Regions from separate parts of the Jeongeupia sp. USM3 genome, predicted to be linked through region 3. Evidence: predicted binding sites of a transcription regulator. Region 3 holds the regulator's gene; each other region holds the start of a gene.

Region 1 (3,977 bases), 1.6 Mb from region 3:
GCCGCTGGTGGCGTCGTCGCGGCCCTGGATGTATTCGTAGGTGACGCCGAATGGCTCGTGGTTGTAGGTAACGTCGAGCCCGTAGCGGACCCGGTCGCCGGTGCCGACCAGCGTGCTGCTGCCCGGGACGAACAGGTTGGCCTTGCCGCGGTAGAACGAGCCGCCGACGGTGAGCGATCGCCACCACGAGTTGTAATCGGACGGCACGGTGAACGCGAGCCGGCCGACCCAGTCCTTGGCGCTGTTGTTGTCCGAGGTGTTCGGACCATTGCCGTTGACGACGCCGAACGCGTAGGTGAGCAGCGGCGCGCGGTAGTTGTAGCCGTAGTCGACCACCGGGTCGAAGTCGCCACGGGCGATCAGGCCGATCTGCCGCTGCGCCAGCCCGAGCCGGGTGGTGAACTGGGCATTGAGGATGACCGGCTTCAGGTCTTCGGTCGCCGGCACTTCGAGGCCGAACGGCAGCAGTTGCTGGCCGAAGGCGAGGTCGAGCCGTGGCGTGGCCGGGTCGATCGTCGGCAGCACCGAGTACGTCAGGTAGGCGTCGAGCAGGTTGAGGAAGCTGTTGTTGCTCGCCGTCTGCTGCGACGCGCCGGCCGAGAGCCGGTAGCCGAGGTTGCGGCCTTCGTCGTAGTCCTTATATAGATTGCCGCTGAACGCGAGAATGGCCGTCGGCACGTCGAAGCTCGAGTTGCGGTCGTTGACGACGCCGGCCGGCGTGCTCGAGCTGGTATTGGTTTCCTGCGACGAGTAGGCGGCGCGCGCCTGGATCGTCCCGCTGATATTGAGCGCCCGAGAGCTGGTCGCCGTCGCGGTATCGCGGTCGCGCTGGACCTGATACTTGAAGTTCTCGAGGTCGGCCTGCACGCCCTGCAGGTCTTCGCGCGTCGCCGGTGCCCCGGTATCGCTGGCGGCGACCGCCGTCGCGGCCGGTACCGCCGGCGCGGCGGTCTTCTGGTCGAGCTGCTGCTGCAGCGCCTCGACCGCCTTCTTCAGCGCGGCAATCTGCTTCTGCAGCTCCTCGTTGCTCGGTGCGGCGGTGTGGCCGGCGCTGGCCAGCGCCAGCAGCCCGGCGCCCAGCCAGTATCTGTGCTGTTGCATGAATTCTCCCTGGTATGAATGCGCGCCCCTATGCCGGGGCGTCGTTGATCCATATAAGCGAAATGCATGCCAACACAATTCATTAGAAAAACCGGCAATAAACAATCCGGACTGCCCGGTTTGCAACATGGGCGCGCAGCAGCCTGCTGCGAAATCAACACCGGCACACCACTGCTGCAAATCCACCAGTACTGCTGGCACCGGTGTACGGATTTCAACAGTGCGCTGGCGGCCTGCCGGCAGCGAAAACCGTGCAAGCGGCACCGGCACTGGATTGGTTGCGTTTGGCACGCTTTTCGCTGAGGCAGTGGCAAGCCCGGACGGGCCACAACAGGAGAACAGCATGACCGCCGTACCGCCGCTGACCAGCCAGCTCTCACGCGCCTTCCACGCGCTCAACGCCACCGGCCGCCCCGATGCGATCCAGCCGCCCGGCGAAATCACCATCCGCAAGAACGACGGCGCACTCGGCGCCATTGTCGAAGGCCTCGACGCCAACCGCCCGCAAGCGGCCGAAACCCTCCTCCGGCTCAAGCAGGCGCAGCACGAGCATTTCATCCTGATCTTCAAGGGCCAGCAGCTGTCCGAAGAAGCGCTGCTGACCTTCGCCACCTACTTCGGCTCGGTGTTCAACCCGCCGGAGGACGTGCCGGTGCTGGCATCGGCCGATGGTGGCAGGACGCCGGACGTGGTGCTGGTGTCGAACGCCCCGGGCGGCTACACCGGCAACGGCGAGCTGACGCCGCACGCCGACCACCAGTGGACGCCAATCCCGTCCGCCGGCTCGCTGCTGTACGCGGTTGAACTGCCGAGCTCCGGCGGCGACACCAGCTTCTACAACATCCACCAGGCGTACGAAGACCTCGACGCCGAAACCCGCGCGCAGATCGCCGGGCTGCAGCACATCACCTACAACCCCTTCCTGCGCATCGTCGACAACGCCCGTCGCGCCCAGCGCGGCCAGCCGCCCGAGTGGCCGGCGTACCGCACGCCCGATCGCGAACCGCTCGGCCCGGGCTTTGCCGCGCCGCTGGTCCGCACGCATCCGGACAGCGGCAAGAAGGTGCTGTGGTTGTCGACGCATACCGAGGATGAAGTCCTCGGCATCGATCCGGCCGAGGGCGAGGCGCTGATCGCCCGGCTGCGCGCGCACATCCAGCAGCCGCAATACCGCTACGAGCACAAGTGGACGCTCGGCGACATCGTGTTCTGGGACAACCGCGCCACCTTGCATTCGCGCACCGCCTTCCCGGACACCGAACGCCGCGTGCTCAAGCGCGTCAGTCTTGCCGGTTCGCGCCCGTTCTGATTCGGTCCTGATTCTTTTTTCTGATCCCCCACCGGGCGGCTAATGCCCCAAGGGCACTTCCTCCGGGCGCAAACCCAGCGAAGCGGTGCTGGCAAGGCGTGCGAAGCGTCCCACAGGGACTCCTTGCAGTCGCAACAGTACAAGCGAGTACGGCAAGCGAGCACAACGCAGCCAGCAGGGTTTTGTTAGCCGCCCCACCCACCAGGAGTTCGTCATGAGCCAGATCACTCTCCACCCGGTCGCCGGCCGCATCGGCGCCGAAATCCGCGGCCTGCAGCTGTCGGGAACGCTGCCCGCCGACGCGGTCGCCGAAATCAACGCCGCACTGCTCAAGTACAAGGTCGTGTTCTTCCGCGGCCAGACGCTCGACGACGCCGGCCAGCAGGCGTTCGCCAGCCTGCTCGGCGATCCGGTCGCGCATCCGACCGTGCCGACCGTCGCCGGCACCGACTACGTACTCGAACTCGACTCGGCCCACGGCGGCCGCGCCAACAGCTGGCACACCGACGTGACCTTCGTCGACGCCTATCCGAAGGCGTCGATCCTGCGGGCGATCAAGATCCCCGAGCACGGCGGCGACACCGTCTGGGCCAACACCCATGCCGCGTATCTGGATCTGCCGGCGCCGCTGCGCGAACTCGCCGACACGCTCTGGGCCGTGCACAGCAACGAGTACGACTACGCCAGCTATCGCCAGAACGTCAGCCCCGAGGCGATCGAGCGCTACAAGAACGTGTTCACCTCGACCCTGTACGAAACCGAGCACCCGGTCGTCCACGTCCACCCGGAAACCGGCGAACGCAACCTGCTGCTCGGCCACTTCTTCAAGAAGCTGAAGGATCTGACCAGCGCCGACTCGCAGCACATCTACGCGGTGCTGCAGAGCCACGTGACCCGGCTCGAGAACACCGTGCGCTGGCGCTGGCAGGCCGGCGACGTGGCGATCTGGGACAACCGTGCGACCCAGCACTACGCGATCAACGACTACGGCGACGCCCACCGCGTGCTGCACCGGGTCACCGTGGCCGGCGTGCCGGCGGTGTCGGTCGACGGCCAGACCAGCCGCACCGTCAGCAAGGCGCCGAGGTTCGCACCGGCGGCCAATACCGGCAGCGCCGAAAAAGTCGCCTGAGCGCGCCTGACCAAGCCCTGCGTGCTACCGGACTCGTCTGCCCCGTTGTGGCGGCGACGCGTCGCTGCGGGGCGCCGCGTACGCCTGCACCACTTCGCCGCGCCTTGCAGCCGCCTGCATGACCGGAACAACCGGGCTCGCTGACTCGATTCGTCGGGCCTGTGCAGCGAGTATTCGACGTCGACATGGACACGGGGTCGTCGTCCCGAAACGGCCTGGTGATGCGCGCCGGCAGCCTGGTCCCAACGCCCGCAGGCTGCCGGCGCCATGGGGCGGCGCGGGCAGCGATCGAGCCCGGCGAGCAAACGCCGGGACGAGCCCCCTCCGCCACCAGTTGCTCGTCCAGACCCAGTTTGAACGTCCGGCGCAGTTGCACCGCTACCGCTCGCAGCGCCGGCGCCGCCCGGATTTCGGCGCGGATGCCCCGGGTGGTGC
Region 2 (3,977 bases), 1.7 Mb from region 3:
ACTTGCTTGGACTATGCTGGTTCCTATGCAAAGTCCAGCCCACATGCTTCGCGTCCTGCTCGTCAACGACACTGCCAAGGCCATCGGCGCACTGCGCGATGCGCTCGAGCACGCCGGCTACACGGTGACCGCCGAGGTCACCGGCGCCGCCGCCCTGTTGCGGGCGGTCGAAACGCAGCGTCCCGACGTGGTGATCATCGACACCGAATCGCCGTCGCGCGACACGCTCGAACAGCTCGCGGTGATGGGGCACGCGGCGCCGCGGCCGGTGGTGATGTTCGCCGACCGCGGCGAGCCGCAACTGATCCGCGACGCCGTCGGCGCTGGCGTCACCGCCTATGTCGTCGACCACGTCGGTGCCGACAAGCTTGCGCCGATCATCGAGCTGGCGCTGGCCCGCTTCGAGGAAGAGGCAAAGCTGAAGAAGCGGCTGGCGGATGTCGAGCAGCAACTGGCCGACCGCAAGCTGATCGACCGGGCCAAGGGCATCCTGATGGACAAGCGCGGCCTGAGCGAGGCCGAGGCGTTTTCAACCTTGCGCGACCAGGCGATGAAGCAGGGCATCAAGATCGCCGAAGTCGCGCGGCAACTGATCGCGATGTCCGGTCTTCTGGGCTGATCGCGAGGGTCAAAGCGATGTCACACCTGTATGAATCCTTGCCCGGCTACCGGATCACGGGCTCCGACGCGCCGGAAAAAGCCGTGCTCCGGCTCGGCTTCGTGCCGCTGTCCGACTGCGCGCCGCTGGTCGCGGCCAAGGTGCTCGACCTTGGGCGCCGTCATGGCATCGCGATCGAGCTGCACCGACAGCCGTCGTGGGCGGCGGTGCGCGACAAGCTGATCTCGGGCGAGCTCGATGCCGCACATGCGCTCCACGGCCTCGTTTACGGCGTGCAGCTCGGCATCGGCGGGCCGCAGGCCGACATGGCCGTGCTGATGACGCTGAACCGGAACGGCCAGGCGATCACGCTCTCGACCCGGCTGGCCGACGCGCTGCAGGCCGGCCGCGGGCTGCGCGAGCTGCTGGCGTCCGAATCGCGGCAGCACGTGTTCGCGCAGACCTTCCCGACCGGCACGCATGCGATGTGGCTGTATTACTGGCTGGCGGCGCAGGGCATCGACCCGTTGGGCGACATCAAGGCCGTGGTGATTCCGCCGCCGCAGATGAGCGACGCGCTGGCTTCGGGGCTGCTCGACGGCTACTGTGCCGGCGAGCCGTGGCACGCGGTTGCCGAGGCCGAAGGGCTGGGGCGGACCGTGGTGCGCAGCGGCGAAATCTGGCCCGACCACCCCGAGAAGGTGCTCGCGTGCCGGCGCGATTTCGTCCGGCAATGCCCGAACGCCGCGCGGGCGCTGACGATGACGCTGCTCGAGGCCTGCCGCTGGCTCGACGACCCCGGGCACCGGCGCGAGGCCGCCGGCTGGCTCTCCGGCCCCGGCTATGTCGGCCGTGCCAGCGCGCTGATCATGCCGCGGCTTCTGGGCGACTACGGCCGGCTTGGCGACACCGCGCCGCTGATGCGTTTTTTCGATGGCGGCAGCGTCAACTACCCGTACCTCTCGGACGGGCTGTGGTTCCTCAGCCAGTACCGGCGCTGGGGGCTGTGGTCCGGCGACGCCGACATGCTGGCGATCGCACGCGCGATCAACCAGACCGCGCTGTACGGCGAGGCCGCGTCGAACCTCGGCGTGCCGCAGCCGGCCAGCCCGATGCGCCGCAGCGTGCTGATGGACGGCCGCGTCTGGGACGGCAGCGATCCGCAAGCCTATGCGGACGGTTTCGACATCCGCATCAAGCCCTGATCGCCTGCCTGCGCGCCTTATCCGGCCCGGTGCGGCCATGGAAAGACCGTAGACGGACTCCGAGCGGACGGCCGGCACCGACGTGCCGATCTGCGCATCAAGCTGCGATGCTGCAGTGCGCAAATACCGTGCGATACCGCGCTACTTGCACCGATGCGGTGCGCCGGAATCGTCCGCAGCGCTGCGCAATACGGGCAAATTCCCATGCTGTACGGATAAAACCTTTCTGGCACGGCCCTTGCTAGATACGAAGTGACCGGCGCAATGGCGCGCCGGGCACCGAATGCAAAGCGACAAGGCCAACGGCGGTCTTCACGCTCAAGGACAACGGCGTCCCTCCATGTTTTCCACGACATGGGCGGACGCCGTTTTTGTTTTCTGATCGAGCTTGGGAGAGTCAACCATGAACCGTTCCTTCTGGCGTGCCGGGCATACGCCGACGCTGTTTTCCGCCTTCCTCTATTTCGACCTCAGCTTCATGGTCTGGTACCTGCTGGGGCCGCTGCAGGTGCAGATCGCCGGCGACCTCAACCTGACGACGCAGCAGCGCGCGCTGATGGTTGCCACGCCGATCCTCGCCGGCGCGCTGCTGCGGCTGGTGATGGGCGTGCTGGTCGACCGGATCGGCGCCAAGCGCGCCGGGCTGATCGGCCAGCTCATCGTCATCGCCGCCTTGTTCACCGCCTGGCAGGTCGGCTTCTCGACGCTGACCGGCGCGCTGACGCTCGGGCTCTTCCTCGGCGTTGCCGGCGCCTCGTTCGCCGTGGCGCTGCCGCTGGCCTCGCGCTGGTATCCGCCCGAGCATCAGGGCACGGCGATGGGCATCGCCGGCGCCGGCAACTCGGGCACCGTCCTCGCCGCGCTGTTCGCGCCGATGCTGGCGGTGGCCTTCGGCTGGCAGAACGTCTTCGGCCTGGCGTGCATCCCGCTGGTGCTGACGCTGGTGATCTACGCGCTGACCGCCAGGGACGCGCCGGGCGCCGCGCCGAAGAAGCGCCTTGGCGATTATCTGGCCGTGCTCGGCGAGAAGGACGCGTGGTGGTTCATGTTCTTCTACGCGATCACCTTCGGCGGCTTCTCCGGCTTTGCCAGCGCCTTGCCCGGTTACTTCCACGACCAGTTCGGCTTCGACGCCAAGACCGCCGGTTTCTACACCGCCGCCTGCGTGCTGGCCGGCTCGGTGATGCGCCCGATCGGCGGTGTACTGGCCGACAAGGTCGGCGGCACCAAGTCGCTGCTCGTCGTCTACACGGCCACCGCCGCGCTGATCGCCGCCGCCGGCTTCGGTCTGGGTGGCTCGGCCGGTACGGTCACGCTGTTCATCGCAGCGATGCTGTTCCTCGGCGCAGGCAACGGTGCGGTGTTCCAACTGGTGCCGCAACGCTTCGGCAAGGAAATCGGCGTGATGACCGGCCTGATCGGCATGGCGGGTGGTGTCGGCGGCTTCGCGCTGGCGGCAAGTCTGGGGGCGATCAAGCAGGCCACCGGCGACTACGCAAGCGGCTTGTGGCTGTTCGCCTGCATCGCCGCGCTGGGCTGGATGAGCCTGGCCGGGGTGAAACAGCGGTGGCGCAGCGACTGGTCGGTTGCGGCGGCACGGGTCTGAATCTGCTGCGCAGGCGATATGCGGCGTTGCGCGCTCCTCGAACTCCTCATGGGCTAATACCCATTCCGGGTTCTGTGGTGCGGGCGCCTTGCCTCTCGCCTGCTCGCGACGATTCATCACTAATTGAACAACTGAAGCGGGAATGATTATGAAAAAGCCCAAACTCGTCGTCGTCGGCAACGGCATGGCCGGCATCCGTACCGTCGAAGAGCTGCTGACGCTGGCGCCCGATCTGTACGAGATCGCCGTGTTCGGCGCCGAGCCGCACCCGAACTACAACCGCATCCTGCTGTCGCCGGTGCTGGCCGGCGAGCAGGAATTCAAGGACATCGTCCTGAACCCGCTGTCGTGGTACGCGGAAAACGGCATCCGCCTGCATCTGGGCAAGAGCGTCGCGCGGATCGACCGGCACCGCCGCACCGTCGTTGCCGACGACGGCACCGAGGAGCCGTACGACCGGCTGCTGCTCGCGACAGGGTCAATGCCCTTCATCCTGCCGGTGCCGGGCAAGGATCTGAAGGGCGTGATCAGCTACCGCGACATCTACGATACCGAGACGATGATCGAA
Region 3 (3,977 bases):
GCTGCACTACGATTACGACGGCAAGACCGGCATCCTTAAGCTGATCAACAAGGCCTGGGTGCGTCGCGATACCGGCGACGAGGTGATCGGCGACGTGATCATCTATGACATGGCGACATCGACCTACCAGGCTCAGACCGACGGCAAGCCGGGCAGCCGGGTCAACATCACGCTGATGCCGAAGAAAAAGGACGCCAGCGCACCTAAACCGGCCAAGCCCGTTGCCAGCAAGCCGGTCGCGAGTGCACCGAAGGCCGGCGGTTCGTGGAGCAAGGACGCGCAATGAGCGAGACCAGGGCGGTGCTGAGCGCCGGCGGGCTGATGAAGCGCTACAAGAAGCGCACCGTCGTCAAGGACGTGTCGATCGACGTTGCCGCCGGCGAGGTCGTCGGCCTGCTCGGCCCGAACGGCGCAGGCAAGACGACGAGCTTCTACATGATCGTCGGCCTTGTCGCCAAGGATGGTGGCGAGATCCGGCTCGACGGCATCGACATCGGCCACCTGCCGATGCACGAGCGTGCACGGATGGGCGTCGGCTACCTGCCGCAGGAGGCGTCGATCTTTCGCAAGATGACGGTCGAACAGAACATCCTCTCGGTGCTCGAGCTGCACGTCGCCGACAAGGTCGAGCGCGCCAAGCGGCTCGACGAGTTGCTCGAGGATCTGCATATCTCGCATCTGCGCGAAAACAACGCGATGAGCCTGTCGGGCGGCGAGCGCCGCCGCGCCGAAATCGCCCGCGCGCTTGCGGCCAGCCCCCGCTTCATCCTGCTCGACGAGCCGTTTGCCGGCGTCGACCCGATCGCGGTGATGGACATCCAGCGCATCATCCGTTTTCTCAAGGAGCGCGGTATCGGCGTACTGATCACCGACCACAATGTCCGCGAAACGCTGGGCATCTGCGATCGCGCCTACATCATTTCCGAAGGTTCGGTGATGGCGTCGGGATTGCCGAGCGCGATCATTGCCGACGAGCAGGTCCGCCGGGTCTACCTCGGCGAACACTTCCGGATGTAAGAACCTGTTTATGATCTTTTCGCGACCGCGCCGAGCCGGAAAAAATGCAGCCACAAGGCGTGCGACGCGGGCAACAACCGGTTATTGGCAAGGAGTACAACGCAGTGGATGCATTTTTTCCGGCTCGGCCCTTCGGCTTCCGGGCATTGCCGGCGGCGAGCCGCGTTGCAAACCGCTTGCGGTACTCGTACCGCGGCGCGGTTCACGCCTTGCCCGCCACCGGCACTGCCCGGAACGCGGCCGTGAAAAGATCGTAAACAGGGTCTAAAGCGCGCGAATGAAGCAATCGCTGCAACTCCGCCTCTCGCAACAGCTGAACCTGACGCCGCAGCTGCAGCAGTCGATCAAGCTGCTGCAGCTGTCGACGCTCGATTTCCAGCAGGAGGTCGAGCGCTTCCTGGCCGAAAATCCGCTGCTTGAGCGCGGCGAAGACCATCACGCCTCAAGCGAGGGCGAAGGCGGCGCCGAGGCGCCGGCCGAGAACAGCGGCAGCGATGATGCGCCGGCAAGCGAGTCGGCATTCGACAATGACGACTGGGGCTGGGAAGGTAGTGGCGGCGGCGCGCGCAGCGGCGGCGATGACGACGATGATTTCGACCCCGCCAGCAACATCGCTCGCGAGCTGACCTTGCGCGAGCACCTGCTGGCGCAGGCCGGACTGCTGCCGATTCCGCTGCGCGACCGCGCGGCGCTGACCTGGCTGATTGACGCGCTCGACGACGACGGCTTCCTGACCCAGCCGCTCGAGGAAATCCTCGTGCTGCTGCCGGCGGAACTTGCCGGCGAGTTCGAGTTCGAACCCGATGACCTGGCGATCGCGCTGGCGCGGCTCAAGCAGCTCGAGCCGCTCGGTGTCGGCGCCAGAGATATGGCCGAGTCGCTGGCACTTCAACTCGCAGCGTTGCCAGTGTCTGACGTGCGTCAACTGGCGCTCGAGATCGTGCGGGACAGTCTCGATTTGCTCGCGGCACGGGACTACACTAGGTTGAAACGGCGTCTGAAATGCGATGAAACGGAACTGAAGGCGGCGCAAGCGCTGATCGTCAGCCTGAATCCGCGGCCAGGGGCACAATGGAGCGACGAATCGTCGCATTATGTGGTCGCTGACGTCTTGGTCAGCAAGTTCAAGGGGCAATGGCGAGTGCGGTTGAACGACGCGGCCCGACCCAAACTCAGGGTCAACCGGATGTACGCCGACATTCTGCAGCGCAGCGATGGCGGATCGATGGCCCGCGAGCTGCAGGAAGCCAAGTGGCTGGTCAAGAGCGTCCAGCAGCGCTTCGATACCATCCTGCGCGTCGGCCAGGCCATCGTCGACAAGCAGCGCGCCTTCTTCGAGCATGGCGAGATCGCCATGCGCCCTCTGGTGCTGCGCGACATCGCGTCCGAACTCGACCTGCACGAATCGACCGTTTCGCGCGTCACCACCCAGAAGTACATGCTGACGCCGCGCGGCATCTTCGAATTCAAGTATTTCTTCGGCAGTCATGTCGAGACCGAGGCCGGCGGCGAAGCGTCGGCGACTGCGATCAAGGCGCAGATTCGCCAGATGATCCAGTCGGAGGACAAGCTCAAGCCGTTGTCGGATAGTGCCATCGCCGAAGCGTTGGCAGGGCAAGGGGTCGTGGTTGCGCGACGAACCGTTGCCAAATACAGGGAGGCGATGCAAATCCCTCCCGTCAATCTGCGCAAATGCCTGTAACGGCGATTTCCCTGTAAGGAGAAGATCTATGAACCTCAATATCAGCGGCCATCACCTTGAAGTGACCCCGGCGATCCGTGATTACATCACGAGCAAGCTCGACCGGGTGACGCGTCATTTTGACGCGGTGATCGAAGTCGGCGTCGTCCTGTCGGTCGAACGCCTGCAGCAGAAAATTGAGGCAACCGTGCACGTGCCGGGCAAGGACATCCACGTCGAGGCGATCGACGAAGACATGTATGCCGCGATCGACGCGCTGGCCGACAAGCTCGACCGGCAGATCGTCAAGCACAAGGAAAAGCGCAACGGCCACGATGGCGAGAGCATCCGCCGTCAGGTCGTATCCGAAGAAGAGTAAGTGTTCTTTTCCTGCCAACGGGAACCCGTTAAACGGGTTCCCGTTTTTGTTTACGGGCCGGCTGGCGATACAATGATGCGCTTCGACGTTCCTCCTGCTCATGGATTCTCGCAATGAGCCTGATTTCCAAGATACTGCCGACCCAGAACGTGTTTCTCGACATGGATGTCGGCAGCAAGAAACGCGTGTTCGAACAAGTCGGCATCCTGTTCGAAAACAGCCACGGCATCGCCCGCAGCGTGATTTTCGACAGCCTGTTCGCACGCGAAAAACTCGGCTCGACCGGCCTAGGTCAGGGCGTGGCGATCCCGCACGGCCGGATCAAGGGCCTGAAGGAGGCGACCGGCGCCTTCGTTCGGCTGAAGGCGCCGATTCCGTACGACGCGCCGGACGGCAAGCCGGTGTCGCTGATCTTCGTGCTGCTGGTGCCCGCCAATGCGACCGACTTGCACCTGCAGATCCTCTCGGAGCTCGCGCAGCTGTTTTCGGACAAGACCGTGCGCGAGCAGCTCGCGACGTTCGACGAGCCGGGCCAGGCGTACAAGCTGATTTCGACCTGGGAGCCGTACGCGGGCTTCTGAGCCCGTCCTTCCTCGTGTAAGCTCAACGGGCGACGCAATGCGTTCGCCCCGTTTTCTTTCAGCCCCGAGCGACCATGCCGCAGATCACGACCAGGCAACTCTTCATCGACAACGCCGAGAAGCTGCGGCTGACCTGGGTCGCGGGGCAGTCCGGCGCCAACAACCTGCTGACCAACGATTCGGCCGAGCAGAAGCCGATCCTCGCGCTGGTCGGCCACCTGAACTTCATCCACCCGAACCGGATCCAGGTGCTCGGGATTGCCGAGACCAAGTACTTCCTCGACCTGTCGCCCGAGGCGCAGCGCGAGTCGGTCGAACG

Evidence for each region. The regulator sigma-54, encoded in region 3, starts transcription at its own class of promoters, with help from an activator protein. The targets are predictions, from matches to a motif close to CTGGCACGCTTCATGCTT.
Region 1: a site for sigma-54 is predicted at 1,386-1,403, ahead of BJP62_RS05585 (TauD/TfdA family dioxygenase). Genes of this name have one in related genera too.
Region 2: a site for sigma-54 is predicted at 2,030-2,047, ahead of BJP62_RS02990 (NarK/NasA family nitrate transporter). Genes of this name have one in related genera too.

What each region holds. Positions count from the first base shown of each region.
Region 1 is NZ_CP017668.1:1,211,820-1,215,796, forward strand. It holds gene BJP62_RS05580 (hypothetical protein) at 1-1,101, opposite strand, end outside; gene BJP62_RS05585 (TauD/TfdA family dioxygenase) at 1,445-2,410, shown strand; gene BJP62_RS05590 (TauD/TfdA family dioxygenase) at 2,625-3,542, shown strand.
Region 2 is NZ_CP017668.1:666,462-670,438, reverse strand. It holds gene BJP62_RS03000 (ANTAR domain-containing response regulator) at 44-619, shown strand; gene BJP62_RS02995 (CmpA/NrtA family ABC transporter substrate-binding protein) at 637-1,803, shown strand; gene BJP62_RS02990 (NarK/NasA family nitrate transporter) at 2,207-3,409, shown strand; gene nirB (nitrite reductase large subunit NirB) at 3,558-3,977, shown strand, end outside.
Region 3 is NZ_CP017668.1:2,779,990-2,783,966, forward strand. It holds gene lptA (lipopolysaccharide transport periplasmic protein LptA) at 1-286, shown strand, start outside; gene lptB (LPS export ABC transporter ATP-binding protein) at 283-1,017, shown strand; gene BJP62_RS13150 (RNA polymerase factor sigma-54) at 1,295-2,719, shown strand; gene hpf (ribosome hibernation-promoting factor, HPF/YfiA family) at 2,748-3,077, shown strand; gene ptsN (PTS IIA-like nitrogen regulatory protein PtsN) at 3,191-3,658, shown strand; gene hprK (HPr(Ser) kinase/phosphatase) at 3,733-3,977, shown strand, end outside.